Regions from separate parts of the Pseudoalteromonas sp. C2R02 genome, predicted to be linked through region 4. Evidence: predicted binding sites of a transcription regulator. Region 4 holds the regulator's gene; each other region holds the start of a gene.
What was found. The regulator sigma-54, encoded in region 4, starts transcription at its own class of promoters, with help from an activator protein. The targets are predictions, from matches to a motif close to GTTGGCACGNNNNTNGNNT.

Region 1: the regulator sigma-54 is predicted to act here: its motif matches at 3,049-3,067, upstream of KO527_RS01120 (LiaF domain-containing protein).
Region 2: the regulator sigma-54 is predicted to act here: its motif matches at 3,820-3,838, upstream of KO527_RS21180 (DUF2726 domain-containing protein).
Region 3: the regulator sigma-54 is predicted to act here: its motif matches at 1,697-1,715, upstream of fliS (flagellar export chaperone FliS).

The regions. Positions count from the first base shown of each region.
Region 1 covers NZ_JAHKQC010000008.1:80,505-88,796, reverse strand. Annotated here, with positions in the region: gene KO527_RS01130 (NAD(P)/FAD-dependent oxidoreductase) at 1-851, shown strand, start outside; gene KO527_RS01125 (methyl-accepting chemotaxis protein) at 1,063-2,952, shown strand; gene KO527_RS01120 (LiaF domain-containing protein) at 3,117-3,758, shown strand; gene KO527_RS01115 (DEAD/DEAH box helicase) at 3,870-5,111, opposite strand; gene KO527_RS01110 (DUF3833 domain-containing protein) at 5,210-5,731, opposite strand; gene KO527_RS01105 (chalcone isomerase family protein) at 5,733-6,245, opposite strand; gene KO527_RS01100 (DUF2878 domain-containing protein) at 6,242-6,760, opposite strand; gene KO527_RS01095 (cyclopropane-fatty-acyl-phospholipid synthase family protein) at 6,818-8,083, opposite strand; gene KO527_RS01090 (DUF1365 domain-containing protein) at 8,091-8,292, opposite strand, start outside.
Region 2 covers NZ_JAHKQC010000043.1:41,616-49,907, reverse strand. Annotated here, with positions in the region: gene tyrS (tyrosine--tRNA ligase) at 1-450, shown strand, start outside; gene KO527_RS21195 (cobalamin-binding protein) at 610-1,431, opposite strand; gene ampE (regulatory signaling modulator protein AmpE) at 1,415-2,401, opposite strand; gene mtnN (5'-methylthioadenosine/S-adenosylhomocysteine nucleosidase) at 2,402-3,109, opposite strand; gene KO527_RS21180 (DUF2726 domain-containing protein) at 3,165-3,755, opposite strand; gene KO527_RS21175 (hypothetical protein) at 4,020-5,828, shown strand; gene arcB (aerobic respiration two-component sensor histidine kinase ArcB) at 5,904-8,249, shown strand.
Region 3 covers NZ_JAHKQC010000021.1:22,419-30,710, forward strand. Annotated here, with positions in the region: gene pseB (UDP-N-acetylglucosamine 4,6-dehydratase (inverting)) at 1-862, opposite strand, end outside; gene KO527_RS06600 (hypothetical protein) at 957-1,247, opposite strand; gene fliS (flagellar export chaperone FliS) at 1,250-1,663, opposite strand; gene KO527_RS06610 (sigma-54 dependent transcriptional regulator) at 1,964-3,424, shown strand; gene KO527_RS06615 (DNA-3-methyladenine glycosylase I) at 3,455-4,042, opposite strand; gene KO527_RS06620 (ATP-binding protein) at 4,228-5,322, shown strand; gene KO527_RS06625 (sigma-54 dependent transcriptional regulator) at 5,480-6,868, shown strand; gene fliE (flagellar hook-basal body complex protein FliE) at 7,099-7,422, shown strand; gene fliF (flagellar basal-body MS-ring/collar protein FliF) at 7,531-8,292, shown strand, end outside.
Region 4 covers NZ_JAHKQC010000009.1:129,765-138,056, reverse strand. Annotated here, with positions in the region: gene KO527_RS02025 (HPr family phosphocarrier protein) at 1-166, opposite strand, end outside; gene rapZ (RNase adapter RapZ) at 166-1,020, opposite strand; gene ptsN (PTS IIA-like nitrogen regulatory protein PtsN) at 1,094-1,537, opposite strand; gene hpf (ribosome hibernation promoting factor) at 1,540-1,827, opposite strand; gene KO527_RS02005 (RNA polymerase factor sigma-54) at 1,854-3,335, opposite strand; gene lptB (LPS export ABC transporter ATP-binding protein) at 3,425-4,150, opposite strand; gene lptA (lipopolysaccharide transport periplasmic protein LptA) at 4,150-4,686, opposite strand; gene lptC (LPS export ABC transporter periplasmic protein LptC) at 4,676-5,254, opposite strand; gene kdsC (3-deoxy-manno-octulosonate-8-phosphatase KdsC) at 5,251-5,829, opposite strand; gene KO527_RS01980 (KpsF/GutQ family sugar-phosphate isomerase) at 5,829-6,800, opposite strand; gene KO527_RS01975 (calcium/sodium antiporter) at 6,843-7,814, opposite strand; gene KO527_RS01970 (ATP-binding cassette domain-containing protein) at 8,055-8,292, shown strand, end outside.

The DNA of each region.
Region 1 (8,292 bases), on a different contig from region 4:
AAAGCGCATTATTAAATCACTTTACGCAACTTCATCAAAATACAGATTTAGATGAATTAAAAATTGCGATTGTTGGTGCAGGTGCAACAGGTGTTGAACTCTCAGCAGAGCTTTACCATGTTGCCCAATTGCTCAAAAGTTATGGTTTAAATAACATGACGGCTAAAAAGCTAAAAATATACTTAGTAGAAGCAGGGCCAAGTATTTTGCCAGCTTTATCTAATCGTATCGCTCATTCGGCAAAACGTGAACTCATTAAATTAGGCGTAGATGTTTTAGAAAATACCCGGGTAGCCAGCGCTAATGAACAAGGTTTATTAACCAGTGAAGGCGTTTTAATTGAAGCCGATATTCAATTATGGGCCGCAGGTGTTAAAGTCGCTGACTTTATAAAAGACCTCAACATTTTTGAGTTAAATAAATCAAATCAAATATTAGTTAACAATACATTACAATCTACAGCAGATGATGCAATTTTTGTATTAGGTGATGCATGTGCTTTTAAACAAAGCGATGGCTCATTTGTACCACCGAGAGCGCAAGCTGCGCATCAAATGGCATCATGTATTGCTAAAAATATTATCAATGAAATAAACCATCAACCTTTAGATAATTTTGTTTATAAAGATCATGGCTCATTAGTGAATTTGTCTCGCTTTAGTACTGTTGGGAGCTTAATGGGTAACTTAACTAATAACTCTATGTTTATTGAAGGTAAAATTGCTAGGCTTATGTATATGTCATTATATCGTATGCATCAAAGAGCCATTCATGGCAGCTTGAAAACATTTGCTTTATGGCTAATTGAAAAGTTAATGAAAGTAGTACGCCCAAGAATGAAGCTTCATTAAGTTAACGCTAAAAACAATCAGGCAAAATACAGTTTCGTATTTTGCCTGATTGCCTTTTTGCACAGATATATTTACACCCTGCCTTATTATTTTAAGAAAGTCACATTCAAATTGCATCTAAAATCAGTTAATCTAGTGTTAATTATGTTACTAAGGTTAGAAGTTTAACTGAGTAACATCAATAATAACTATAAAGTAACGCAGGATGTTTATGTTTCATTCGCTTAAATTCACCACCAAAATTACCATCGCCGCCTCTTTAGTATTAGTACTTGTATTAGGACTATTCACCGTAAATAACTTCATTTCCATGCGCTCACAAACAGAGCAACAATTAGAACTTGTTTTAAAAGAAATATCACAATCAGTATCGCAAAATATTGCAAACTGGTTAAATGGCAAACTTAACATCGTAGTATCAATTGCTGATACTTATCAAACTCAAGATCCAGAGTCAGTGACTTTAATGCAAATTAAACAGGCGAATAAATCTGGTGATTTTAAAAATACTTACATTGGTAAGCTAGATGGCGCATTTGTTTTAAATGATCCAAGCATTGAACTACCCAGTGATTATGATGCAAGACAACGTCCGTGGTACCAATTAGCTCAAAAGCAAAATACTACGGCTTTTACTGCACCTTATATAGATGTTACTACCAATGAATTTACGATATCAGCCGTTGCGCCGATTTTAATCAATGGTCAGTTCTCGGGTGTGGCTGGTGGCGATATTGATATGGGTACCATTACAGAAATTGTTAATGGCATCGACTTTTTAGGTTATGGCTATGCTTTTTTAGTCAATAAAGAAGCTAAAATTTTAAGTCATCCAGATAATAAATATAATGATAAATCTATTACAGATATTTTTGGCCAAAAACTCGCATTAAATAGTGATTTTGTTGAACAAAATATTAATGGTGACGCTAAGCTGGTTTCGTTTATCGAGATCAAAGGCATTAAAAATGTGTCTTGGTATTTAGCAGTTGTAATAGACAAAGATATTGCATTCTCATCAGTTGATTCATTTAGAAATGTAGCAGCGATTTATATGGTTTTAGGTGTTTTTGCCATCGTACTTATGATGCAGTTCTTATTGCGTTATTTAATGAAACCTATGAACCGTGTATCAGATGCCATTAAAGATATCGCACAAGGTGAGGGCGATTTAACACGAAGGTTAGTTGTCGAATCAAACGATGAATTTGGTGTTCTTTCTAGCTATTTCAATGATTTCATTGAAAAAATACATAGCTCGATTACTCAAGTCAAAGATACAACTGTTGCGTTAGAAAAGTCAGTGGAAAGTTTAGTAAACAGCACAGAATCAACACTCAATATGTATAGTGATCAAACAGACTGTACAAATAGTGTTGCAAATGCAGTTACTGAGCTCACTTCAAGCGCAGCTGATATTTCTGACAATGCGAAAAATGCAGCAAGCTTAGCTAATACAGCTAATAGTGAATCGGAGCACAGCCAAAATAGCTTAAATGACAACATTAAAGAAATAGACCATTTATCACAAAAAATGATATCTGCACAAAACTCTATTACAAGTTTAAGTCAACATACCGCAAGCATTGGCCAAATTTTAGAAGTGATAAAAGGGGTGAGTGAACAGACTAACTTGCTTGCTCTTAATGCAGCAATTGAAGCGGCTCGTGCAGGAGAAGCGGGTAGAGGTTTTGCTGTTGTTGCTGATGAAGTAAGGCAGTTAGCGCAAAGAACACAAGATTCAACAAAAGAAATTGAAATTACCATCGCGCAATTGCAAGAAGGTTCTTCAAAAGCTGTGACTGTGATCACGCAAAGTCAAAAGGATTCAGAAAATAGTGTGCAATCGGCGCGTTTAGCGGGTGAGCAAATGGCTAAAGTTACCAGCACTATTTTAGAAATTGATCAGGTTAATTTAAGTGTCGCAAATGCCACCCATGAGCAAAATCAAGTAATAGGCTCATTAGATAAAGAAATTACTAATATCAGTGAGTTAAATAGTACAGGTCAATCAAATTTAAATAGCACTTTAGAAGAGTGTACGTTACTTAAAAATGAGTTTTATGAACTAGAAAAAATGTTATTAAAATTTAAAGTCTAAGTTAGCCAGTTATGCTTAATATTGGTTATATTAAGCATAATTTAGTTTTTTTTATAAATCTTTAATTGTTACCTATTGAAATATAAGGTTTTTATATTTGGCATGTGACTTGCCTTTTAATAGTCAAACATTTTAAATATATTGAAAAATTATAGGGATAAATAATGTCAGTAGCCACACAAGATAGACCCATTGAAAGTGTTCGACAAGAAGTAATCGATCAGCTAATAATGAATTATAGCCATGGTGAAATATCGTTAGAAGCATTTGAGTCGCGTTTAGATAAAGCGATGAATGGCACTGATCCACTGACTATTATTGAGTTAACTAAAGATTTAAACTTAAATGTTAATACAAAATATCAAGATAAGAAAAAAAGCGCGCTAGGGACGCATTATCAACAAGGTAAGACTAAAGAGCTAGATAAATTGGTTAATGTACTAGGCTCAAGTAAGCGCAATGGGCAATGGCATGTACCAAAAAAAATCACGATAATTAATGTTCTAGCAAGTGATACTCTCGATTTTACCCAAGCCAGATTTACACACCCAAATACGCAAATAGAAGTACTCAGTATTTTTGGTAGTGTTGATATTTTAGTACCAGAAGATGTGAATACTCATTCAAATGTAAATTGTATTCTTGGGAGTATTGAAAATGACTCTACAGCCCTTTTTAGTGCTGATGCGCCTACAATTTCGATTGAAGGAAAAGTCATATTAGGTAGCTTAGATATTAAAATAAAACAGCCAATAAAAGAGAAATGGCTTAGGTTTGCAGATAGCTTAAAGGCATTGTTTAACTAATGTCAATTTAACTAAAAATTTATTTAACTCGGTTAAGGTTATTCAAAATCAAACATCAAAAAAGGCTGTTATAAAACAGCCTTTTTAGTATTCAAAATTTGTTATAAAACTTTACCAAGGAATTTTATCAAGTTTTACTTCTGTGCCTAATAAGTTTGCAATCTTTGGTACTAAACGTTCTTGTTCAGGGCTTACTAATGAAAATACATGACCTTGTATATCATCAACAGTTACTTTTGGCGCATCAGCAAACTCAAATTGTTTTGTAGTTAATACATCTTTAGATAACTCTTGCTTCATCGCTTTCGCTTTGTTTTCAACTTTTTTCACAGTCTTACGTGCTGTTCGGCCTGCTCTGTGAATGTAATCATTGCTGTTTACTGGCAAATCAAAGTTAATGACGTAATAAAGGTTATCAAAATCAATACCGCGAGAAGCAATATCAGTCGCGACTAAAAACTTAAACTCTTTATTTTTGAAGCTGTCTAAGCGTTCTTTACGTCTTTTTTGTTGTACTTCGTTATGAATGCCTTGGTTTGAAAAACCATTTTCAGTTAATAACTCAGTTAGGTCTTTCACATCTTGTTTTGTACGTGTGAAAATAAGCGCTTGATCACATCTCAGCATTTGTAATAGCTTGATTAAGTGTGACTCTTTATGTTTTCTGTAACAACGATACATGGTATGTACAATTTTTGACTGTGCAGGCTGTAGTTGTTCCGTTTTAATTTCTTTTTGGTGTGATAAATTGTCTTTACTGAATTTAGCCAATGTTTTGCTATCAGTTGCAGAGAATAAAACAATTTGTCTTTTCTTTGGCAGGGCAGTAAGAATTGTTCTTAACTCTTGTTGAATGCCCATACTCACTAATCTGTCAGCTTCATCCATTACAAAATGTTTTAAGTTATCAAGCGAAAAAGTGCCTAGTTTTAAAAGATCAACTAAACGCTTAGGTGTAGCGATAACAATATCAGCACCACGTTTAAAACGCTTAACTTGAGATTCAACTCTTACACCACCAAAAATACTGATAGTACGTAAGTTTAAATCTTTACCATAGTTAGCAATTGATAACTCAAGTTGTTGTGCAAGTTCGCGTGTTGGCACTAAGTAAATAGCACGTACAGGGCGTACTTCATCTTGACTATGATCAACCTGACTTAATTCTTGTAATGTAGGCAATAAATATGCAGCAGTTTTACCTGTACCAGTAGGGGCAATAGCATATGTATCAGCGCCAGATAAAACAGCGCCAATAGACTTCTTTTGTATAGTGGTAGGTGTTTTATAACCCAAGCGTTTTATGTTTGCTTGTAGGGTCTTGTTTAGGCCTAATTCAGCGAATATCGTCATTTTGATCAACTTGTAACAAATAATGGCGGGCATTATACCTATAATTTAATAAAAATACTTATGTTTCATTAAAGGCATTATTTTTAAAACAATTTTATCTATAATTTTTCTATATATAAAATCACTTCACCCATTTTTAGACCAAATTTTATAATATCAGTCTTATTAAATAGTCTTTTACTATCTAACAGATACATCCAGTCATCAAGTGTGACTATATATTCAGTGCCCTCTACTTTTAGCTTTAAATCGTATTGCCACGTTAAAACACTGCCAATCACCTTTCCTTGTGCAATGCCAATCACGTCTGAAGCCGTTCCTTCATATACGCCATTATTTTGTTTGACTACGGTCCAAGTTCTAGTCGACTCTTCACCGTCGCTAAATATAAACTCTTCGTATATGATACCTGTGTTTCCTTGCCATCTTGCATTGATATCAACAGAAAAATGTCGTGTCATTTTTCCTGAACGATCAAAGACAATGCCATACGCCACAAGTTTATTATTGAAAAAATCTTCAAATTTAAAGGTGGGAGTTGTATTTTGGTAATCATCTAAATTTGGACTAGAGCATGACCATAAAAATAAACTCATTAAAATTAAAAATACATTTTTCATATTATTTACCTATTAAACGTTTACGTAGTTTTGGCTCAGATGTATTTTCTGAAAGCCAAATATCTAGAAATGCAGGGCCAAAGCCTGGGTCGGATATCTCACCTATAAGTAGATTTTTGTGCTCTTTTGAAGTGAAGTAAAATTTACTTGTTTTATATGGGTCAACTAAGATAGTGAGCCCATTTCCTTCTTTTATATCTGGCCAAATGGCGTCTAATTTTTTAAGCCAGAGATTTTCATTAGGCTGTTTTAGTTGAATATGTTGCCATTGTTCTTTTGTGGCTTTTAACAGATCTTCTTTTGATATATCCCTTAAATAGGTTATTTTTAGGGCCTGAGGATAGCTATCTGGTTGCCAATTTTTGTCTTTACTCAGTAGTTCAATATCGTAAACATCAAAAAAAAGAACAGACATCTTGGCATGACCAATTTTGTGAAGGTCTGCCAATATTACAGCACTAGAATTGAAACTCATAAATACAATTATCATTAATAAATACAAATACTTTGTCATAATTTTTGTGCCTCATTATCATGATTAAACAGTACTTTTAAAGCAATGTAATATTTTACAAAAATGGGTAGCAGCAGCGCCCAAATAAAACCGTACAGGGATATAAATTGAAAATCTGTCAGTGTTGTCTCAAATGTATTTAAATTTAAGGCGCCATAGTAACTTGCAGGTCCTAAAACTAACCCGATTAGTGATATATATTTTACATTAATCGCACTTAGCCAATGAAGACAGTGATTGAATGTCACTGCAAATACACACCAAAGTAACATCAATGTACTTGGTAATTCATTGTTGCTAGTTATTATGACATTGAAATATATCATCAAGCAATCAACCACACAGCCAATTACAGCAATATTCAATAACCTAAAATCATCTAATTTGGATGGGCTCATAATAAAGTGAATTACAATGAGCGCAGCAATAAATAGAGCGCCTTTACCTGGATATAATGCAGCAATAAACCATGAAATTTGATAAATAGATAAGTTAATAATGTTAAAGTACTTCATAACGACCTCAAACCAGAATTACTTATCAGTATCAAGCTATATAGTAAAATTAACCACTTATAGATAAGTCATTATTTGTTTATCGTTTTCATCCAAATAAAGAGGCTTTCTGGCAACAATGTGATGGGTACTTATCACCCTTTCTAAAAAAGCACCTTCACAATAAGCAAAATAGTAATGCCATAATCTTTGGAAAGTTTCATCAAACCCATACTGTTGGATTTCATGCCAATTATTATCAAAGCGAACTCGCCAATCATTGAGCGTTCTGGCGTAGTGCAAACCGATATCGTCAACCTTATCAATCATCATATCAGTAGAGTGTTTTATGTGTTCGCTCATCACAGACACTGACGGGAGGCAGCCTCCAGGAAATATATACTTTTGTATAAAGTCTATATTCTTACGATAAGCATCATATCTTTGGTCTGCAATCGTTATTGCTTGAATAAGCATCTTGCCATTGGGTTTCAAAAGGCTGTTACATTTATCAAAGAAGCTTGTCATAAACTCATGACCTACAGCTTCTATCATTTCAATCGAGACTAATTTATCAAATTGACCATCTAATAAACGGTAATCTTTTTTTAATAATGTGATGCGGTCCTCTAATCCCAATTGTTTAACTTTTTCAGTTGCATAATCATATTGCTCATCAGAAATGGTGGTTGTTGTTACTTTACAACCGTAATTTTGCGCTGCAAAAATTGCCAATCCGCCCCAACCAGTCCCTATTTCAATCAAATGGTCATCTATTTTTAGGTCGAGTTTTTTGCAAATAATATCAAGTTTATTAATTTGCGCTTGGTCAATTGTGTGATTCGACTCATCATAAATTGCGCACGAATACATCATAGTAGGATCAAGAAAGCGTGTATAAAGGTCATTGCCTAGATCATAGTGCGCTAATATATTTTTCTTAGAACCATTTTGTGTATTGGCATTTTGTAGGTGTAATAGCTTGTTTTTTATTTTAGCCAATAGGCCTTTGTTACTTTCAACAGAATCAAGCGTTTTCTGACTTCTAGCGAATACTCTAACAAGTTGTGTTAAATTATTAGATGTCCACTTTTTATCTAAATAAGCTTGTGCGACATCAACACTACCGCCTCTGATAAAGTCTTTATAAAGCGTTAAATCATGAACACAAATGTGACCTTTAAGTTTGGCAGATTTATTACCTAATACTGTTATATTAGTACCTTCATGTACTTCAATTTGGGCATTATCAATGCTATTAAGTGCCTTAAAAACGATGTGTCTACACTTTTTATTAAACCAACTTATTTTTAATTCACGACTCAATGATTGTGTAATTTCCATGTTTACCTCAGCTTTTAGAATAGGGTACAAATGGCACACGCTTAAAGAATAATTTAAGTGCTTGCCAATAAATCAGGGTGACAATTTTAAAAACCATGAGAGGTAAACTGACCCAACTTTTAATCAGGTTCAGAGAGCTTAAAGGTTTTTTCATCAGGGCTAAATGAGCATCGAAAGTAGGGTTATCTTCCCCTTCAAAATGATTTGCA
Region 2 (8,292 bases), on a different contig from region 4:
TCTGATGAGCTAATGTGGCGCTATTACGAATTATTAAGTAGCCTATCTTTAGGTGAAATCGAAGGCTTAAAAGCTAAGATAGCTGCGGGTACAAACCCAAGAGATATCAAAATTGATTTTGCTAAAGAAATGATTGCACGTTTTCATTCGCAAGAAGATGCAGAAGCTGCACATCAAGATTTCATTCAGCGTTTTCAAAAGAAAGCATTACCAGATGAAATTCCTGAGCTAACTATCACAATAGATGGTGAAGAAATTGGCATCGCTAACTTATTAAAAGAAGCAGGTTTGGTTGCCAGTACTTCTGAAGCGATGAGAATGATCAAGCAAGGTGCTGTTAAGCTAAATGGTAAAGAAAAAATATCTGATACTAAGCAAACATTTGATAAAGGGTCACAAGAAATTTATCAAGTAGGTAAACGTAAATTTGCCAAAATTACAATTGCTTAAAATATCTGCTGCGCATTTACATTGTAGCTACTGCGTGGCAGTAAATTGACCATGTAGTAAATTATAAAAAAGTGGGACTAGTCATGTTATTCAACATTAATAGTCTCACTTCATCAAATTAAATGTAAAAAGCTACAGTGCGATTCTAAATAAAATTTTTTATTGACTTAATTTACATAACTCTTCAACGCCAATTAATACCCTTCTAGTAAACCTATGCAAATGATCTGGGTTGATATTAAATACTTTCTTATTTTTAACTGCGGTGATCATTGGTAACGGATCCCAAGTTGTTAATTGCACGCTATTATCTGATTTTTCAGAAATAATAATAATATCAGGGTTATGCATTAAAACTTGTTCTTTATTTACCGTAGGGTAGGGTACTTCATGTTCAGCGAATGGATTATCAAATTGGCAAACATCCATCAGGTTTTGGATCCAGCTGTCGCCATTTGCGGTGATCAAAGGGGAATGCCAAATTTGAAAAAATGCTTTTTTCCTTGGTATATCTTTAAATCTGGCTCTTAAATCTGCTAAATCCGAAAGGTACGCATCTGTTACTTGTTTTGCTTTATTTTGTGTATTTGTAAGTTCACCTAAACGTAGCATTTCAGTTGCGAGACTTTCAAGTGTTTTAGGCGTTGAAATGAAAACTTCAATCCCCAAAGCTTCTAGCTTTTCAACTTGACCTAACACATGGCTATTTTGCCATAATAATACAAGGTCAGGCTCTAGCTCGATTAACTTTTCTAAATTGATACCATTAACATCAGATACAACGGGATGTTTTTTTGCTTGTTCAGGGAAGTCGCTATAAGCACTAACAGCTACAATATTTTCACCTAAACCTAAGCTATAAGCCCATTCGGTCAAATGAGGTGCTAGGGTCGCAATTCGTTTATTTGTTTGTGCTGAAGCGTAATTATTAAAACTCACAAGTAATAAGATAATAGCGGTAAATTTAGAGGTTAAACGCAAGGTAAATACTCACTTTAGATAAAATAATAAAACAAAACCACAATACTTTTACGCGGTTTATAAGTGTTATGGCATGTTTAATACTAGGTAATGTAGGTACAGGGTACTGTCCTACACGTATTTTTGCAAAGTGAGTTCCACAATAGAATGCTGGTCCGCCAAGTTGTATTTTTAATGCTGCACTCATACAGCTTAATAGCCAGCCCGTATTTTTATGATAAAAATGATTGCCGTAATGGTTTATATAATGAAAGCTCATTTTTGTTTCTTTACTTAAAGCAATGCAAATAGCCACGATACGAATAGGTAACCATTCTAAAATATATGTGAGATTGCGAATTGGCTGAATAAAAGGGCTGTTTGGTAGATATTGCTTACTCCAACTGGCATGCATTATGGTTAAAATTCTATAGCCTAAAGCAGCAATAGGACCGCCAATCAAATAAAAAAATAAGACTGCAAAGTAAAGTCTGGTGCTTCGTAAGGTTAAGGCTTCAATTGCAGCTTTGATCAACCCAGGCTCTGATAAGTTTTTAGTTTCTCGTCTAAGCCACACTCTGAGTAAATCTCTTGCAGCAGATTTTTGTTTTTGCCTTAATAGAAGCGGCAACCTATTAATTGATTGTTCTAATTTTTGACTTTCCAAACACAAATATAAAATTAAGCCAGATAATAATTCAGGGTAAGATGCAAATATTAATAGCCCATAACATAAGGCTAAAATGACCATTAAGGGTAAGATCGCAGCTAAAGAGCCAGATAAAATTTGGTAGTTCTTAGCGTCGTTTTGTTTATAAACACGTTTTTGTAAATTTGAAAAAATAACAAATAATAATGTAGCGGGGTGGTATGAGCGCGGTAAAGTTAGCCAACGCTCAGCTGTAAGAGCAAGTAATAAAACAAAAATCTCTAGCAGTTCATGCGAACTTGCAGAATCTGTCAAAAATATTTGTTCTAATACGTCAATCACTTATAGAGAAACCGTTTGAAGTTTTTCTAATAGCGCAGTCACCATTTTTGATGAATTTTCTGAAGCTTTAACTAGGTAGCTTTCAAATGATTCTGGAGATTCTTTGCCTGCGATATCAGATAAAGAACGAATAACTACAAATGGTGTATTTAGTTGATAACATGTCTGTGCAATTGCTGCGCCTTCCATTTCAACTGCAAGCATATCAGGGAATTGTGAGCGAGTAACTTCAATACGTGCTGGATCACACATAAATGAATCACCAGTACATACTAAGCCTGTCATCGTTTTAATACCTTGCATTTGTGCAATTGCATCTTTAGCTGCACTGATTAAAGCTGAGTGTGCTTTAAAACCTGCAGGCATATTTGGTACTTGGCCCATTTCATAACCAAAAGCTGTAACATCAACATCATGATGACGTACTTCTGAAGCTATAACGACATCGCCTACATTTAAACTTGGTTCAAACCCACCGGCCGAGCCGGTATTAATGACACAATCAGGCGAAAAAGATTCAATCAATAAAGTTGTCGCAATACACGATGCTACTTTACCTATGCCTGATTGCACTAATATGATGTCTTGATCTGCAAGTTTACCCTCATAAAAAGTAAAGCCTGCTTTTTGTGTTACAGCAGTTTGTTCCATAGCATCTTTTAAAATTGCTACTTCCGGTTCCATTGCGCCAATAATGCCAATTTTCATTTACTTAACTCTAAATAATATTTTTATATATTATACTCAGTTGTTACAAAAATAGCTAAGCTTGAACAAGCCCTGTAGATTGCGTTTTAACTTGGGATGCAGATAAAACCGCTGGTTTGCTCGAAGTACGTGCCTTTACCATAGGTTTTTTTGGTGCTGACTTACCAAGTTTAAACATAATTGCTTGTCGTACTTCTAATGGTTTATATCCTGCTTTTACTTTCATTCTGATATGAGGAATGCCTGCTGATTCTAAAGCACCATTAACAAACCAATCTTTTTGTGCTTTATGTCCTTGTTTATTGTTGTTATTCACTAAATCGATCGCAGCAACAATATTCATGGTTTCTTTATCAAGTAATACATAATCTAATTGTTTATTTTGTGCTTTAGTTAATGCGACACGTTTTGATTTTGAAGTCGTGTCAGATTTAAAATCAATCACGTCAATTAACTTTACACGGCTAACAATTTTGTATTCGTTGCCAATAGCACGCTCTAATAAACTCAAAAAGCCTTTTTCTATATGGGTATATAAAGTCTCTTTTTTAGTAAAAGGGTAAGGGTTTCCACTATCAGTGAGTTTAGTTGTGACCATAGAAGCAATAACAACTAAAACCAAGATCGACAATAAAACAAACTCCATAAATACACTCCAACATCAATAATTTGACACTGATAATAAAAATCAGTGAATATATAAACTTAATAAGCATGATATATGCCAAAATTATTCTTTTTAGTATGATGAGAAATAATTGCGCTTGATATTTTTTATTGTCAATAATCCATATATGAAATTGCTAGAGATATTGATAGAATGCGCTTTTAAGGTTAATAGAATGGAGATGTTGCTTCATTTTAATACTTAATGAAAATTGATTTTAATAATAATAAAAACGGTATCAGTATGAACTTGTTCAAAACTAAAATAAGTGTTTTAGGTGGTTTGTTTTTGTTGGCAAATCTGAACGTTGCTAGCGCTGCAACGCCAGATTTATTTTTATTTGGACAAAACTTATCTTTTTGTTCTAGCGAAAATTTACAGCACTGCTCCAAAGATAAAAAGGCAGATGGATTCAGTGAAAACGCAAAACAACCGGCTATTTATACCATAACCGAGCAGGCTCTTGAGCGCTTAAATGAAGTCCCTTGGACTGACCAACCAGAATTAAAACAGCAAACAATTGCATTATTTAAAGTATTAAAACCACAATTAGATGATAAACAGCTTAGTGAAAGACTATTTGTTCGCATGTTACGCCGACAAAATTTTAGCTACTTAAATGAAGACCTCAAAGGTAGAGATGTTTGGTCAAATTTATTTGAATTTGAAAAACAAAATTTATTTGATTTATTAGAGCAAAAGCAATCAACCAAGTCAGGTAAGCGCTTAAATACAGCTGTAGATATAAAATCAACTAATAATCAATCAGCAATTTTAGCTTATAAAGCTTTTTATAAAGCAGCATCAGCAGTCTCAGGGAAAAAGAGAAAGCCTAGAATTGCCTTTATTACTGGTAATGATAGAGACCCTTATAAAAATGTAGATTATTTTCAGAATCTTTTTGAGCAGTTAGGGTTTGAAGCTGACTGGCTCGCAATTGACTCTGCTATGCAAACCGCATTAGTGGCTAAGCAATATGATTTAACATCGTGTGATAGCTTAGAAGAGTTTCAAATAAAGAAACTGGCAAGTTATCGCCGAAAAGTTTTATATCCAGACTTATTTAAACAGCAGGTATCTCAATGTAAAAAGAAAGATGCATTTATTGACACTTTAAAAAAGTCTGATGCACTTTTTATTGCTGATGGTAGTCCGCTTTTAGCATTTCATAGTTTTTACTTACCAACAGGTGGAAAATCTGAGTTATTAAAAAAAGTTGAAGAAATGCTAATACAAAAGCAAATAATACTCGGATTTGAAGGTAGTAGTATTCATGGTTTAAGTAATAAGTCGACGATATTCTCAGGTGATGGTTTACAGGTCATGTTAACGCCTTCAACAGTGATGAGTTCAGGTAATGAAGCATGTAACTTAGGATTAGATTGTATTGCCCTAGAGTCTGAAAAAAACTTGGGTTATCTGAATTCTACTGTCTTTAATATGTTCCCATGGGGTGTATTTGATACTCAAACTAGTTCACTAGCACGCCAGCCACGATTGATAAAAACGGCAATAGAGACAGATAACCGTTTTGCTTTTGGCTTGGATAAAGGGACGAGTGTCGCAATATCTCGCAGTAAGAATGAAAATGGTGAAACAGTTAAATTTGATGTTTTAGGTAAAGGTGGCTTCTGGATTTTTGATACGCAAAAAGAGGGCAGGCAAATAAAGTTGCAAGCATCGAGTATAGAAATGGAAGAGTTTACAAGTTACTATTTAACTCATCAAGACTCTATAACACTTAGAAATGGAGCACTCTCTGTTGATTTTGCAAGTTGGAAGTTTACAAACACCACAAATGCTCAAACGCCAACAGTGACATCATCACAACCTTTTGCACGCTATAACTTCTATAAGCTTAATAATATGTTATGTAATACTGGTGCTATGCAAGCAAAAGGTACAGGCGCTATTCAAGGTGTTGATTATAGTTTATTACTTAAACGTGATGCTTCAAGTACTGCTCGTAAGGGAATAGTTTCTTTAGACAGTAAAAATCTAAATACTTGTTCTTTTGCAAGCATCTCAAGTCAAATAAAAATACTTAATTAGTATAATTATTAAGTACAAATGATGATGAGTTGATTACAATAGAGGGGTTTTTAATTTAGAGCCCCTTTTACTTATATGATTGAATCGTCTTTTACCCCTTGGGTACGTATTTTATCCTCTTTTGTTATTCGATGGGGTAATAGTAAAGCAAGTGCCATCTTGTATACTTTACTATTGTTTATCGCGCTTATCTTATCTTGTACTTATTATTATGTTGCTACAGGCTCTATTGCTTGGTTTGATCTATTACAAAATATTATTTTGACCGCTTTATTTTCACCTGTTTTAGTTTATGTCACGATAAATTTGATTGCACATTTGAATGCCTCCTATGACTTCTTAGAAAACGCAACTCAACAAGAAAAACTATTAAATCAGACCTTAAAAGACAATATTCAACGTTTAAATAGCGAAATTGATGAACGTAAAATGGCATTTCAAGCTAAACGTCGTGCTATTGATGAACTTAGAAGGGAAATTGCTGAACGTAAAAAAACACAACAAGAGCTCGCTAAGCAAGGTGTGTTACTGAGATCTATCGTAGATTCCTCGCCAGATTTATTTTATTACCGAGATGAAAGTGGTTGTTTCGCAGGTTGTAATCGTATGTTTGAACAAGTTGTAGGCTTATCTGGAGATAACTTGATTGGTAAGCATGCGAGTGAAATTTATACCGGTTCTCATTTACCATCTGTATTAAAAACAGATAAAGAAGTACAACAAAAACATATCGCGGTTACTTTAGATGTTAAGTATGACATTAAGGGTGAAACTCATTGGTTTGAAATGCGCAAAGTCCCATTTTTCAATGATAAAAATGAGTACATAGGTTTATTAGGTTTTGGTCGTGATATAACAAGCCGTAAAGAAGCCGAACAAGAATTAGAAACTGCATATAAAGATAAAGGCAAGTTTATTGCCACATTAAGCCATGAGCTTAGAACTCCGCTTAATGGCATTGTTGGTTTAACTCGCATGTTACTTGATACAGACTTAAGTGATGAGCAAAAAAGTTGGTGTAATACGGTATTTTCAAGTGCTGAAACGCTAGGTAATATATTTAATGATATTATCGACTTAGATAAAATTGATCGTGAACAGTTAGATATTGCGTGTGAAAGCATTAACTTATCTGACTTTTTAAATGATGTTATTAATTTTGGCGGAGTGATATCGCAACAAAAAGAACTTGAGTTTAAAGTGGAGCAACAGGGCGAATTAGATGTATTTGCACAACTTGATCCCACACGCCTACGCCAAGTCTTATGGAATTTAATTAATAATGCTGTGAAATTTACTGATGCTGGTGGTGTAAGCTTCACCTCTATTCGAGAGTACCGAAAGGGCAGTCCTTGGTTAATGATTGAAGTAGCTGACAGTGGTATTGGTATTGCGCCTCAAGAAATGAATCGAATATTTGATATGTATTATAAAGTACCAGATGTTAATGGCAGTAACGCATTGGGCTCAGGCATAGGTTTAGCTGTAACTAAAGCCTTAGTTGAAGCAATGGATGGTAAACTATCAGTTGAAAGTGAGCAAGGGCGTGGTAGTTGCTTTACTATGGAGATACCACTTGCATTAACTATGGCGCCAGAGCCTGAGCAACGACTATATGATGGTCGTGGACTTAATATTTTATTAGTAGAAGATGTACCATTAAATGCTGAAATAGCTACAAACTTATTAGAGCAAAGAGGGCATGAGGTGATATGGGCTGAAACAGGTGAAGATGCACTCTCATTTGTTGAAACTGAGGATGACTTAGACTTAGTATTACTTGATATGCAATTACCAGATATAAATGGTGATGAAGTCGCACGCATTATTAGAGAAGACAGCTATTTTGATAAATTACCAATTGTTGCTTTAACCGCAAATGTACGACGTGCTGAAGAAGACTTAGCTGAGATTAATATACAGGGCGCATTAGCTAAACCAATTAATACTGGGCGTTTAGATCGCATGTTAGCTGAGCTTTTTCCACACTCAACGGCAACACAAGAGCCTAAAAATCCTGAACCTAAGATTATGTCAGTTCATCGCGATAGTCCTGAATTGATAGCACAGACTAAGCTTTTAGATCTAGAAACAATCAATGATTTTGTTGAATCAATGGGAGTAGATCCTTTTATTAAAAGTAGTCGATTACTTGAAAAATTAGGTCCTTTATATATTACTGAAATGCAAGATGCTTTAGGCGAAAATGATTTAGATGAATATCAATCGGTCGCGCATAAATTAAAAGGTGCAGCAGGGTCGGTTGGTTTAAAGTCAGTTCAACTTTTAGCAAAAGAGATGGAAAACAATACACATACTGCAACAGCGCAACAAAGGCAGTCCTGGCTTGATGAATTACCTCAAAGTATTACCTTGAGCTTAGAACAGTTAGAAAAATATTTAACGCGTGCTTTTAAATAGTTAAGTATTTAAATTTAAGTCAATAAAAAAGCCCGCAGTTTAA
Region 3 (8,292 bases), on a different contig from region 4:
GACTGCTAAACTTTATGCTCGGCGCAATTACAAAGTGATCATCAAACTCATATGTATGATATGAATCATCAGCAGGGCACATTATTTCATGTAGTTTTTCACCAGGTCTTATGCCTACTTCTTTTTGTGGCAAATTAGGTGCAATTGCTGAAGCTAAATCTGTAATTTTGATAGATGGAATTTTTGGCACAAAAATCTCTCCACCATACATGCGAGCAAAGTTTTTTAATACAAAATCCACTCCTTGCTGCAGGCTGATCCAAAAACGGGTCATCCCTATGTGCGTAATAGGTAAGTGATCAGAACCATCATTTACCATTTTTTCAAAGAAAGGTACTACAGAACCACGCGAACCAACAACATTACCGTATCTAACTACTGAAAATGTCGTTTTATGACCTCCTGATATATTATTTGCGGCAACAAAAATTTTATCTGATGCGAGTTTTGTTGCGCCATATAAATTGATTGGATTTGCAGCTTTATCCGTTGATAGTGCTATTACTTTTTCAACGTCATTATTAAGTGCTGCGTCTATCACATTTTCAGCGCCATTGATGTTTGTTTTAACACATTCCATAGGGTTGTATTCTGCAGCCGGCACTTGTTTCATTGCAGCTGCATGGATCACAAAGTCAACGCCACGCATAGCCCTATTAAGTCTTTCTTTATCTCTTACATCACCAATAAAATAGCGCATGCATGGTGCATGGAAAACTTGTTGCATTTCAAATTGCTTAAGCTCGTCACGAGAAAATATAATAATTTTGTTTGGCTGATATCTTTTTAAAAGTGTTTCAACATACTTTTTTCCAAAAGACCCGGTTCCACCAGTTATTAAAATATTTTTGTTATTGAACATAGTTATACTCTGCAAAATTAGAAAGGAGTAATTGTATTAAAAGACTTATATCATGGCATTAGCTAGATTCATAGCAATAGTGCACTTTCTGCAGCTAAACTGAACGATACTTAGCAATCGCTTTAGAATTTTGTTTTTGCTTAAGTACTTTCTTCCCTGAATACTCTCTTTTTTGTTCAGCTATTGCTGATAGTTTATTTATATTTTCTTTTAAATAGAGAACTTCACCTTGAGAGGGTTTTGTACTTGGATTTTCACATAATAGTTTAATATATAAATCTAATTCTTTTTGAATTTTTAATGATTTATCATCTTCATTCTCTATTGCCTCATATAATGAGGAAAACAGTTCATTTAATTTTTTGTTTTCAAAATGAAAGTTCATTATTAACCTGCAGCAGCTTGTGCCTGATCATTTTGCCTAATATCTTGAGGAATAGCTTCCCAGCCTTCTTTTATGTTTTTGATGATAGTTGAAACTTCAATTAAACCTTCAATATCATTATTAACATTGGCATTAACCAATTTGTACTGACAATATTCATATAACGAAGCTAAATTTGCTGAAATTTCACCGCCATCATCCATATTTAAAGCATCTTGTAATGCGCCAATTAAAGATATGCAAACAGATATATTATTGCCTTTCTTTTCAATCTCTTTACGCTCAATTGAACCTTTAGCAGCAGCAAGTTTGCCAATGATATTGACAAAAATAAGATTAACTTGTTCGTATGGAGTCATATCTTGAACATTATTAACACTAACTTGACGATATTTGTTTATAGATAAATGTGCCATAACGGGATCCTAAAAATTAACATGTGAAATTAAAAGCAAGAAAAGTGCCATAAGAAATATAAAATTTCACTTTGTACTTATAGTATCGCCCAATTATTTAATTTCTTGAATCTTTTTACTAAATTAAATATTAGTTGAGTTTTGTAGCTAAAATGGAACTTCATTTGGATCTAATAGGTAAGTTAAAATAAATACGTCAAAATAATAACATACGTCAAAAAAATGCCACTAATAACTTGCATCGTAGTTAAATCAGATTACAATCATAAACATAATAAAAATATCTAGTAGTTCTAATATATGACAGGTCCAGCAAAAGTATTAATATTTGATGAAAATCAAAGCAGGGCACAGGCATTGTCAGCTTCATTATCGTTTATTGATGAAGCGAATCAAATCGTAAGTGATAGAGATTATAAAAAATATGCTTCGCCAGTCGATTGTGTAACCGCTTTTATTTTAGGTGCTAGCAGCTCGCTTGAACATGAAGTTATTATTCGTGAAAATCCAGCTATTCCTTTTCTATTATTAGGTGAGACTTTAGAGCCGCTATTATCATTTGCTAATGTAATCGGTTTAATTAGTGAGCCTTTTAACTACGCAATAACCACGCAACTTATCCATGATTGCCAAGAATATCATCGTCTGATCCCTGGAAACAACAATTCAAGTCGTGGCTCAAAGCATTTTGATGGCTTAATAGGTGAAACACCAAGCATTAAAAATGTGCGCTTTTTAATTGAGCAAGTCGCAATAACAAATGCCAATGTTTTAATTTTAGGTGAATCAGGTACGGGTAAGGAAGTGGTTGCGCGTAATATTCATTTATTATCCAAACGTGTAAGTGGTCCTTTTGTGCCTGTAAACTGTGGTGCAATTCCAGCTGAGTTACTTGAAAGTGAATTATTTGGTCATGAAAAAGGTGCATTTACCGGTGCGATTTCTGCGCGTAAAGGTCGCTTTGAATTAGCACAGGGCGGTACTTTATTTCTTGATGAAATTGGTGATATGCCGCTGCAAATGCAAGTTAAATTATTACGTGTATTACAAGAGCGTACCTATGAAAGAGTGGGTGGTAATAAATCAATTTCTGCTGATGTACGTGTCATCGCAGCAACTCATCGCAACTTAGATGAAATGATTGAAGCTGGCTCATTTAGAGAAGATTTGTACTACCGATTAAATGTTTTTCCTATCGAGAATCCCGCTTTAAAAGAGCGAAGAGAAGACATTCCATTATTACTTAAAGAATTAATGAAAAGAAACAGTGAACAGGGGGGTTATTCTGCAAAGTTCACTGAGCAAGCTTTAGATAATCTCAAAGAGCATAATTGGCCTGGCAATGTCAGAGAATTAGCTAATTTAGTTGAACGCATGGTGATCATGTTTCCTGATAAAGTGATTGATGCACAAGATTTGCCTAAAAAATATCAACATTTAGAAGTTGATGCGTTCGTACCTGAATACCCAGAAGAGATTTTAGAGCGACAAGCATTAAATGATATATTTGGCTCTGGTTTTTCTGATGGTGCGGATTATGACGATGATGAAGCTGAGTTTGAGCAACCAGATAATATTATGGGTTTATTACCTGATGAAGGTATTCAGCTTAAAGAGTATTTAGGTGAGCTGGAAGTGAGCTTAATAACACAAGCCTTAGAACGTCATGATTTTGTTGTTGCCAGAGCAGCTGAAATTTTAGGCGTTAGACGCACAACTTTGGTTGAAAAAATGAAAAAATATAATTTAACTAAAGATTAGCGTTTAATTATCTTTATAAAAAAGGGCTATTTATAGCCCCTTTTTATATCCTTCAATAATATCTGCTCTTCTATGGCAATTGAAACTATGATCGTTCACCATACCACAAGCCTGCATATGCGCATAAACGGTAGTGGGACCTAAAAATTTAAACCCTCTCTTTTTTAAATCTTTAGCAAATAATTCTGACTCTTTACTGGTTGCCACATAATCATCGGCTGTTAAAATTTCGTTTACTATGGGTGTATGGTTTACAAATTGCCATTGATACTTAGCAAAGCTGCCAAACTCATTTTGTATTGCGATAAACTTAGCTGCATTATTAATGGTTGCCAGAATTTTTAATCTATTACGAATAATACCTGCATTTTTTAATCGTTCTTCGATTTTATTTTCATCATATTTAGCAACTTTAATAGGATCAAAATTGTCGAACGCCTTACGATAATTCTCACGTTTTTTTAAAACTGTATACCAACTTAGGCCTGCTTGAGCTGATTCTAATGTAATAAACTCAAATAGCTTTTGATCATCAAATAAAGGCACACCCCATTCTTCATCATGATATTTTATATAATCGGTTTTTGTTAAATCTAACCAAGGGCAGTATTCACACATTAAATGGCTCGCTAATTAAATTTTATAGTAATACCTTAACATAGCTAAAAATAGCCTGATATAGCTCACGCCATTTTATTGACCAGTCTAAATTGATGGCAACTCATTGTATTTAAAGATTTATTTTTTGGCACGATCTCTGCTTTAGTCAATGTAGATTTTTATTTTTGTCAGGTTTAAAAGTTATGGCGCTAGCACAAGTATTTCAAAATGATTATACAAGTTCGCAATATAACCCTTGTTTAATGCAAGAGTCATATGTGGGTGAGTTAAATGAATTAAGACAGCAATCAAGTTGGCTTAATCATTTAGTCGATACTTTACCTGCTGGTGTTATTGTACTTGATGGCCGAGGCATGATAGCTCGGGCAAATCAAATTGCTATTGATATGCTAGGAGAACCACTTGAAGGTGAAAAATGGTTAACGATCATTCAAAGATCATTTTGTCCAAAGCAAGATGATGGCCATGAAGTATCATTAAAAGATGGTCGTAAAGTAAAGCTAAATATTTCAGCTTTATCGCCAGAACCTGGCCAACTCATTTTAATGACTGATTTGACAGAAACCCGTTTATTACAAGAGCGGTTAGCGCATATGCAAAGGCTTGGTGCGTTAGGAAAAATGGTTGCATCATTAGCCCATCAAGTTCGTACGCCACTTTCTGCTGCGATGCTATATGCCGATCATTTAGGAAATCAAAACTTAAAAGCGCATTCTAGAGACAAGTTTCATACAAAGCTGATGTCACGATTGCAAGATCTTGAAACACAAGTAAACGATATGCTGTTATTTGCAAAAAGTGGTGAGCAACAAGTTGTTGAAAAAGTGTCGATGCAGCAACTATTAACAGAAGTAAAAGCAAGCTCTGAAGCGATGGTTACACAACATAATGGTGAGTTGAACATTGAATTACCTGAGCCGGATATTGAAATTACCGGTAATAAAACCGCTTTAGCCAGTGCAATTGCTAATTTAATCCACAATAGTATTCAAGTGAAAGGCCCTGGTTCTAAAATTTTATTATCAGCAAAACGAGATGAAATAGAGCCTGATATGGTGTGCATATGTGTATCAGATAATGGACCAGGCGTACCAAAAGAATTAGTCAGTAAGATATTTGAACCGTTTTTTACTACAAAAAGCCAAGGTACAGGGTTAGGTTTAGCGGTTGTAAATGCAGTAGCCAATAGCCACCAAGGTAAAGTAAGTTTAATGCAAGATCAAATTGAAGGCGCTGCGTTTAATATTCATTTACCGATTTTCTTACATGATCTGTAAATAACATCAATTTAGTAGTGATAACAATGAATAAAATGAAGTGTGATAATTGAAACTAATGAGAAGATAGTAAAATGTTTAAAGAGCCAAATTTGATAGTTTCAACAACACTAATTTCAATACAACCCAAAATAAACAAAAGGGTTTTGGAGAAATCATGAGCGACAATAAAATATTAGTAGTTGAAGATGACGCGGGTTTACGTGAAGCACTCATTGATACCTTACAGTTGGCTGGTATAGATTGCATCGAGGCAGACAGTGCAGAACAAGCAATCATGTTACTTAAAAAAGAAAAAGTATCTTTGGTTGTCAGTGATGTGCAGATGGGTGGTCTTTCAGGGATCGATTTACTTAAAAGCATAAAGCTAAATCAACCAGATTTACCCGTTCTTATGATGACTGCTTATGCAACAATCGATGATGCTGTTGAAGCCATGCGTTTAGGTGCTATCGATTACATGGCAAAACCTTTTGCGCCTCAAGTACTACTTAATATGGTAAGTCGCTATTTACCTGAAAAAGAAAAAGAAACAGATGGCCCAATAGTAGCCGACAAACAAAGCTTAGCATTATTAGATTTAGCTCAAAAAGTGGCTAAATCTCAAGCGAGTGTGATGGTGTTAGGACCTAGTGGCTCTGGTAAAGAAGTATTAGCAAGATATATTCATGATCATTCTGATCGTGCTGAATCTCCTTTTATCGCCATCAACTGTGCTGCAATTCCTGAAAATATGCTGGAAGCGACTTTATTTGGTTATGAAAAAGGAGCGTTCACAGGTGCAATAGCTGCTTGTCCTGGTAAGTTTGAACAAGCACAAAAAGGCACTATATTACTTGATGAAATCACGGAAATGGATTTGAGCTTACAAGCTAAATTATTACGTGTATTGCAAGAGCGCGAAGTTGAAAGATTAGGTAGCCGAAAAACAATTAAACTTGATGTCAGAGTATTGGCGACAAGTAATAGAGATTTAAAAATAGCAGTTGCTGAAGGTAAGTTTAGAGAAGATTTATACTATCGTTTAAATGTATTTCCTTTACAGTGGTTACCACTTAAAGACAGACCCGATGATATATTACCTCTAGCGGAACATTTAATTGCGAGACATTGTGAAAGAGCTGAACAAATAAAGCCTAATTTAACTGATGCAGCTAAACATAAGTTATATCAACACTCATGGCCAGGTAATGTGAGGGAGCTCGATAATGTTATTCAGCGAGCTTTAATTCTGCAATCAAGTGATGTAATCGATGAGAATGAAGTATTTTTAGAGCTGATACAACCGACTATTACTGAAAACCAAGTAATAGAAGAAGCTGTAGCTGAAGTAACGGTCGCTACTGTGCAAAATATAGCGCCAACTTTTAGTGAACCTAGCTTTAAAGATGAGTTAAAAGATCAAGAAAACAAGATTATATTGGAAACTTTAGAATCTTGTCAGGGTCGTCGTAAAGATGTGGCTGAAAAGCTAGGTATTAGCCCCAGAACTCTACGTTATAAATTAGCAAAAATGAGAGACTTAGGTATTCAAGTACCCGCATAATATTTAAAAATATATAAAGAAGACTAAAACCCATTTAGTCTTCTTTCTTCAGTTAAAACGCTTTAAATAACCTCCTTACAATTAGCCAGTCTCCAGACTGAGTCAAAACTCTGACAATAAAAACCATACTCAAAAATAAGCATCTAACACATTGAATTATAATGCTATATTGTTATTGGCAAGTATATTGCATTTTATTCGTTATAGTGTTTATAAGTAATGGAAAAATAATGAAAATACCAGCAAATTCGATATTCCAAGAAATGCAATCTATGGCTGTTGAAGCCGGGACTAAAACACAAAATAGATTACCAGTTCAAGGTAATTCTAGTGCAGAGTTTGGTGACTTATTAAAAAGTGCCATAGACAATGTTGCAGGTTTACAAGCAGACGCTAAAGATAAAGTGACAGCTGTTGAAATGGGTGATAGACGCGTATCACTTGCTGAAGCTATGATTGCATCACAAAAGTCGTCAGTGGCATTTGAGGCAACTGTTCAAGTTCGTAATAAACTCGTTGAAGCTTACAAAGATATAATGAATATGCCTGTTTAGAGTAATAATCAATACTCTAAACACGATAAGTGATAAAATAGCGTTAACGAATTAATATGCGTAAAAATATGAATAATATGGCCATTAAATATAGGCTATGGAGTTATTTTGAACCAAGCTAACCAGAGTACAGATCTCTCAATCCCAGATGCTGGCGGCACATTAGATGCTGGCGGTGTGCCAGATTCGGGACAAGAGCAAAAATCAGGGTTTTTAAGTGCCCTCAGTGGAGTTGATGTTTTACGTCAAGTCACATTAATTATTGCTCTGACTATCTGTTTAGCGATTGCGGTATTTATTATTATTTGGGCGCGCCAGCCAGATATGCGTCCACTAGGAAAAATGCCTACCAATGAGTTAATTCAAACATTAGATTTCTTAGATGCGCAAAAAATTGAATATAAACTTGATGGCAATATCGTTTTAGTACCAGAAACAGATTACCAAACGATTAAACTTTTAATGCAAAGAGAAGGGTTAGAGCAAGAGCCTAACTCTGGCACCGATATTTTAATGCAAGATATGGGTTTTGGTGTAAGCCAAAGATTAGAGCGTGAGCGCTTAAAACACGGTAGAGAGCAACAATTAGCACGTACAATAGAAGAATTAAAAAATATAAATCGTGCAAAAGTTTTATTAGCAATACCGAAAGAAAATGTGTTCGCTCGATTAGAAAAAAAACCTTCTGCAACGGTTGTATTAACTTTAAAGCGTGGACGTATATTACGTGGCGAAGAAGTTGATGCAATCGTTGATATTATCGCATCTGCAGTACAAGGCTTAGAGCCATCTAGAGTAACAGTAACAGATCAAAATGGACGATTATTAAACTCGGGTTCTCAAAATTCATTATCAGCTCGTTCTCGTAAA
Region 4 (8,292 bases):
CTTCTAACAGCATCAAAGCTAAAACACTATCAGCTTGCGCTTCTTTATCCCCTTGTTGCAATATAACCTTAGCATCAAAAGAAGTGGCAAGTTGTGCTAATACTGACGCGGCTCTTGCATGAAGCCCTAAGCGGTTTTCTATTAAGAAAATGTCTTGATATTGCATTATTTACCGTGAGTATCTTGTTCGCGATGGCGAACTTTTACATTTTTATGGCTTTTAGAAAAGCTATCACATAGTGATTGCGCTAAATAGACTGATCTATGTTTTCCACCCGTACAACCAATTGCAATTGTAAGGTAGCTGCGGTTATTTCTTTCTAAATGCGGCAACCAAGTTTGTAAAAAGGTTTGAATTTGCCAATTAAATTTTTGCACTATGCTATGGCTGGCTAAATAATCTTTGACAGGTTGATCTAACCCCGTTAAAGGCTTTAATTCAGGTTCCCAGTGTGGGTTAGGTAAAAATCTCGCATCAAAAACATAATCTGCATTTTTTGGCATACCATATTTAAAGCCAAAAGATTCAAAAGTAATGATTAATTGCTTGTCTTTTTTGCCTAATACTTTTTCTCGAATGGATTCCGCTAGCTGGTGAACGCTTAAATCCGTTGTATCAATAATAAAATCAGCATTGGTTACTAAAATATCTAATAGTTCTTTTTCTTGTTTAATTGCCAGATCTAACGGCTGATTATTCATAGATAATGGGTGTAAACGACGGGTTTCTGAAAATCGCTTTATTAAAGTTGTATCATCACTATCTAAGTAGAATAGGCTAGGTTTAACAAATTCAGGTAAATAACCAAGAATTTCATTAAACTCCTCTTGCTCAGCGGGTAAATTTCTAACATCAATACTGACAGCTATTTTATCGTAATTATCAGATACACTTCTTACAAGCGAAGGCAGTAGGTTAACTGGAATATTATCTACGGCATAATAACCTAAATCTTCTAATACGCGTAAAGCGACTGATTTTCCGGATCCTGAACGACCGCTTATAATGATAAGTTGCACTGAATTTTCCTTATGCGTCTTCAACTTTGACTAAAACTAATCATCATAATGACTCATAATTAGTTTATTTTTATTAAAGTGTCATTATCTCATATAAAGATTGATCTGATTGAGCATGACGTAATTTTTTACAAAACTGTTTATCTTTGAGTTTATCAGCAATTGCAGCTAACGTCTTTAAGTGAGCCTGACATTGTGCATCAGGAACTAATAAAGTAATAAATATATCAACAGGGCGATCGTCTATTGCATCAAATGCAATGGGTTCTGCATTTACGACTAAAATAGCCACGGTTTCATCTATATTGGATAATCGGCCGTGTGGAATAGCGATACCTTTTCCGATACCTGTGCTTCCAAGCTTTTCTCGCTTTAATAAAGAATCAAGGATCTCTTGTTCAGTTAGCTCGGGTAGCTTTTGCTGTGCTATCTGGCTTATATATTCCAGCATTCGTTTTTTGCTATGAAAAAGGACTGCAGCTTTAGTGCAGTCCTTTGATAAAAATGAATTAATCATATTTAATGTCTAGATAATTTTTCTTTATGTTTAATAACTTGTCGATCTAATTTATCAATCAAGCCATCAATTGCAGCATACATATCAGCATGCTCAGAAGTTGCAAAAAGTTCGCCTCCATTAACATGAAGTGTTGCTTCTGCTTTTTGAGATAGCTTTTCGATATCTAAGATAACATGCACATTGTTAATATGATCAAAATGCCTTTCAAGCTTAGCGAATTTGTTTGTTACATAGTCTCTTAGTGGATCTGTGATATTTACATGACGACCTGTTAAATTTAATTGCATAAGCGTATTTCCTTCTATTATACATCTCAGATTAAACATTTTCTCTGATTTGACGGTGGAATGGACAGTGATTCTCGATATTTTGCTATCGTTCTTCTGGCCACCTTGATGCCTTGATCTGCTAAAATATCCGCTATTTTACTATCACTTAATGGTTTGGCTTGATTTTCTGCGGCAATTAGCTTTTTGATAAGTGCTCGAATCGCTGTAGATGAACACTCACCCCCATTTTCTGTACTTACGTGGCTAGAGAAAAAATACTTCAGTTCATATATACCACGTGGTGTATGCATATATTTCTGTGTGGTTACACGTGAAATAGTTGATTCATGCATTTCTACCATTTCAGCAACGTCGTTAAGCACCATAGGCTTCATTGCTTCATCACCATGTTCAAAGAATGCCTGTTGTTGCATTACAATGCAATTGGCAACTTTTAATAGTGTTTCGTTTCTACTTTCTATACTTTTAATAAACCATTTAGCTTCTTGTAAATGAGAGCGAATAAACTGACTGTCCGCACTAGAAGAGCCTGCCATAGAAGCATAGTGATTATTGACTCTTATTTTTGGCATGGTATCTGAATTTAAATCAACTGCCCAACGACCCTTTATTTTTTTTACTGTCACATCGGGGATCACATATTCAGTTTGCTCTTTTACGATACTTGATGCAGGTTTCGGGTTTAGGCTATGGATCAAATCCATCACTTGTTTTAATTCAGGTTCTTTGAGCTTAGTTTTTTTCATTAAACTGCGATAATCTCTCGCACCTAATAATTCGACGTATTCTCTTAAAATATGTTTGGTTTCATCAAGCCAAGGAGTTGTTTTATCGTATTGATTAAGCTGAATTAATAAACACTCTGATAGGCTTCGAGCTGCAATACCAATAGGATCAAAGACCTGAATGCGTTTAAGTACTGCTTCAACTTCATCTAATTCAACTTCATCTTCTTCAGAACCTAAACTATCTAAAATGTCTTGTGAAGAAACGGTTAAGTAACCTGATTCATCTACAGCTTCTACAATTGCAGTGGCAATAGCTTCATCTGTAGGGCTAAATGGGGTGAGGCGCAATTGCCACATTAAATAATCTTGCAATGATTCGGATGTACTGCCTTGATATGCTAAATCATCATCTGGGGCAGGTCCTGCCGATGCTACGGGGGCGGCACTGACATATTCATCCCAACTTACATCCATTGCGAGTTCGTCTGTCAGGGTTTCTTTAGTTAAGGCTTCGGAGCTTTCCATTTCTACTTGAGCCGTAGGGATAATCTCTTCTGCATCAGAAGCTTTTTCTGCTGTTTCATTTTCAGAAGCTGACGTTTTTTCTTCAGCATTAAAGTCTTGCTCATCAAGTTCTAAGAGCGGGTTGCTTTCGAGTGCTTCTTGTATCTCTAACTGCAGATCTAACGTGCTAAGTTGCAATAGGCGGATAGCCTGTTGCAACTGTGGAGTCATTGTTAGTTGTTGTCCAAGACGAAGCTGTAGTGATTGCCTCATTAAGTTTTAACAATCCTTATAATATCTAAATTAAATACACTCTTTTTTACTTAATTTTGAGTATAGCCCATATTTCTTTTTATATTTTTTTATAATCTAAATTGTTCACCAAGATAAACGTCTCTTACAGTCTGATCAGCTAAAACGGCTTCAGGTGTACCGGATGCGATAAGTTCGCCATGGGAAACAATGTAAGCTTTTTCACATACATCTAAGGTTTCACGCACATTATGGTCTGTAATTAACACACCTATGCCTCTATTTTTAAGATGTTGTATAATTTTTTTAATATCCAATACTGAAATTGGATCAACACCTGCAAATGGCTCATCTAATAGAATAAATTTAGGTTCAGCTGCTAAAGCTCGGGCAATTTCAACTCGACGTCTTTCGCCCCCTGATAATGCCATACCTTGGCTATCACGAATATGGCAAATATTAAATTCATCTAATAAATTATTAAGCGCATCTTCTCTTTGTTGCTTATTCAGGTGTTTGCGAGTTTCTAATATGGCCATGATATTTTGATAAACAGTCAGCTTTCTGAAAATAGATGACTCTTGCGGTAGGTAGCCAATACCCATACGCGCACGATTATGCATAGGCTGTAAAGTGATATCTTCATCATCAATTTTAATAGTGCCTTTATCACTTGGTACTAGGCCAACTATCATATAGAAGGAAGTGGTTTTACCTGCACCATTAGGTCCTAATAAGCCAACGATTGTGCCTGCTTTGACTTCTAAACTCACATTTTTTACGACTTGCCTGCCATTGTAACTTTTTGCCAGTTGCGCTGCTTGTAATAAGCTCATTAATTATTACCCGATTGTTTAGTTTCTTCTTTTTTAACTGGCGTTAAAACAGTGTGTACTCTTTGGTCTGAGTCTTTATCTTTATATGCGGTAATAAGTTCTTGAAGGTGATCGTAGATAATTGTTTTAGCACTCATTGATTGACCACTTTGGTTTATTTTTGCATCACCTTTAAAAGTGAGAGTACCAGATTCAACATCATAACGAATATTTTTTGCACTTGCTGTTACTGGGCTGCCGTCTTTAAGTTTACCGATAAAAGTAGCTGGGTTACCTGTTGCTATCAATATTTGTTTTTCTTTTCCTAATTCTCTTCTTCTATGTACTTCTAATAAGTCAGCTTTGATGTTTTTATCTGTATGTTTGATATCCACATTATTTTTAAATATTACAATATTTCTTTTTAAATCAGCCTGCTGTGTATCGGCAGAGATAGATACCTTGCCGATAAGCTCTTTTGCTTGCACATTAAAGTGAGTAACTAAAGCCAATGCAGCAATGATAAATCTTTTTTTATAAATTGTTTTATTGGTCATAATTTTCTTTATCGTAGTAAATAGTTTGAGTATGGTTGATTAATTCAAGCGTTTCTTTATTTAGATCTGCATTGAGACCTTTACCTGTGATCAACAAGTTTGGACCTGTCATCGTGGTTAACTGATCTGAATGCATGGTTGAGTCTTGAATATAAATCTCTATTTGTTCAGTAGTAATTTTTTTTACCATCGCGATTGGGTTCAGATTTTTAGCCACAACGCTTTGTTCTAAAATTAATTTTTTATTATTATTATTCTCATATAATGTCGCTTCAGCGGCACTGATTGCCCAAACATCATTTTCAGAAAATAAAGTAAAAGTGGGCTCAGTAAAGTGTGTAAAACCAAGCTCTTGATAGAGTTCCATTTTTTTAGCTGTTACTTTATGGCTAACATGCCCCTGTTTGTCAAAAACTGTTTGTTTTAAAGTGTCAGCGGTGTAATCGGGAAGTACTTCTATTTCAGGTGTGGAAACAGCGGTTACTTTGCTGGTGGTCAGGTAGGGATACCATAACCACAGCATGATGCTGAAAAATATAGCACTGAGAGTCAGCCTAGCTAGGTTCATGCACTTGTGCCTTCACATAATAAAACTTTATTTTGTGACAACATTAATAAGTCAGTTAGTTCTCTTACAGCGCCAAAGCCACCCGGTAGCATGGTTTTATAATGTGAGATATGGCTTATAAGTGGATGTGCATCATTAACCGCAACTGCAAATCCAACTTCCTGCATGACAGGTAAATCAGGTGCATCATCGCCTATATAGGCTATTTCACTGTCAGTTAGCGATAAATCATCTTTGAGTTGTTGATATGATATTAGCTTATTTTCTTGACCTTGATAAATATGTTTTACATTTAGGTTAGACATTCTATTTTGTACAATATTTGATTGTCTACCGGTGATCACGGCAACTTCAATTCCGGCATTAATTAACGCCTTAATACCAAAGCCATCTTTAGTATTAAATGCTTTTAATTCTTCACCTTGGTTGCCTAAGTAAATACGGCCATCAGAAAATACGCCATCAATATCACAAATAAGTAATTTTATTTTACGGGCTAGTTGCACTGTTTCTTCAGAAACTTCTTGATATAGTTCTGCAAATGTTAGCGCTTCAATTGGTTTTTTATCAGACATTAAAATACACCTGCTTTCAATAAATCTTGCATGTTTAGTGCGCCAATAGGTTGTTGTGATTCATTTACCACTAATAGACCATTAATACGTTTGTTTTCCATTATATTTAAAGCTTGAGCTGCTAGCATGTCTGGGTTAACAGTCGTGCATTGTGTTGTCATAACGTCACTGATTTTAGTATTATGGATATCAATCTTTTGCTCTAGAATACGCCGTAAGTCACCATCAGTAAAAATACCTTGAAGTTGGTTTTTGCTATTGACGATTGCAGTCATGCCAAGTCCTTTTTCAGACATCTCTATCAGCGCATCTTTTATAATATCATCACATTTTACAATCGGAATGTGAATGCCACTGTGCATAATATCTTTTAAAGTTAGTAATAAGCGTTTACCTAAACTGCCGCCCGGATGAGATAATGCAAAATCATCTGCTGTAAAACCTCTGGCTTCAAGTAAGGCGACAGCAAAGGCATCACCCATCACTAAGGTTGCTGTCGTACTTGCTGTTGGCGCAAGACCTAGAGGGCATGCTTCTTGTTCAACTTTAATGCAAACATGCACATCGGATAGTTTAGCTAATGAAGAGTCAATATTGCCGGACATGCTTACCATTTTAGCGCCAATGCGTTTTAGTACAGGAATAATATTAATAACTTCACTGGTTTCACCAGAGTTAGAAATTAATATAACCACATCTTGTGAAGTGATCATGCCTAAATCACCGTGGCTTGCTTCTCCTGGGTGAACAAAAAACGAAGGCGTGCCTGTGCTTGCAAGTGTAGCTGCAATTTTATTACCTATATGGCCTGACTTTCCCATGCCAATAACGATAATACGGCCTGTACAGTCAAACATAAGCTGACAAGCGTTCTGAAAGTTTTGATCAATATATTGCTCTAGTTGATTAATAGCTTGTTTTTCTATCGCTAAAACTTGCTTTCCACGAGTTATAAAATCTTGCAACGACATGTAATTCCTCTGACTTTACTTTAAATGATATTTTTAAAGCAATTAAGCTACTTGTGAAAAAATATAATATTGATAAGCGAAAAATCCACATAATAAAGTAGCACCTTCTATTCTATTAATGCGGCGGGTTCCCTTTAAATTCAAGCTCATTGCAATTAAAACAACCGTAGCACCTAGCATCACCATCATATCTCTAGAAGCCGCGCCTGGGTCTATATCAGATGGATTAATCATACCCGCAAGTGACAATACAGCTAACAAATTGAAAATATTTGAGCCTATGATATTACCTAGTGCTAAGTCATCTTCTCCTTTTAAAACCCCGGCAATACAGGCAGCCAATTCAGGTAAGCTAGTGCCAATAGCGATAATGGTTAAACCTATCACTAAATCACTCATGCCAAAGTGTTGCGCAATCTCAACTGCTGAACCAATTAAAAAATGCGAGCTTACAGGTAACAGTATTAATCCAAAGACTAACCAAAAGATTGCAGATTTATTGCTCACATTACTTGGCACATCACCACATGCTTCAGCAACAAAAGGGTCTTCTTCTTCGCTTTTTTGATTTTTTGCTATGTAAATAAGGCCAAGAATAAAAATGATAAAACCGACTAATAAAGCTGTGCCTTCAGGAGCTGAAAAATAATTATCACTAATCACATACCATGCACCGAGTGAAATCAGCATTAATATTGGCATTTCACGCTTTAATGTGGAGGAAGTTACTAACAATGGCTTAATTAATGCCGTTACACCTAAAACCAGTAAAATGTTAGTAATATTTGAGCCTATGGCATTACCAACTGCTGTATTTGTTTTGTCGGCTAAAGCAGCTGAAGCCGATACCATCATTTCAGGTGCAGAAGATCCCATTGCGACTATGGTTAAACCAACAATAAGAGTTGGTACGCCAAGGTTTTTTGCAATAGCTGCTGCGCCATATACAAATCTGTCTGCGCTCCAAACTAAGGCTGCGAATGCAATTAGTAAAATGATACTTGGTAAAATAATAGGAGTTAACATGGTAAGTTAATTTTAAGCCAATATTTGAAGGATAATAACCCTAAATTCTAGCAAGAACTGCACTAAATGTATAATGGCAATATTGTTCGCATGTAAAGTTATTTTGGCTAATAATCATACTCCCACACAACTCAATTGCTTTTTCTTACAAAATTTTACTTTTATTTTGTCCCAAAATGTTAAAAAAAGCTTAAAATACCCTTCAGCAAAAATGTATTGGAGAGCGACTTGTCGCAAAACATAGTTGAAATCAAGGATGTGAGCTTTACAAGGGGTGAGCGTGTTATCTATAAAAACATGTCCTTTAGTGTGCCTAAAGGTAAGATCACAGCCATAATGGGGCCAAGCGGTATAGGTAAAACAACTATGCTTAGGCTTATTGGTGGCCAGCTTAAACCTGAGTCAGGTGATATTTTATTTGAGCAAAATAGTATTCCTAAAATGTCGCGTAAGACTTTATATCAAG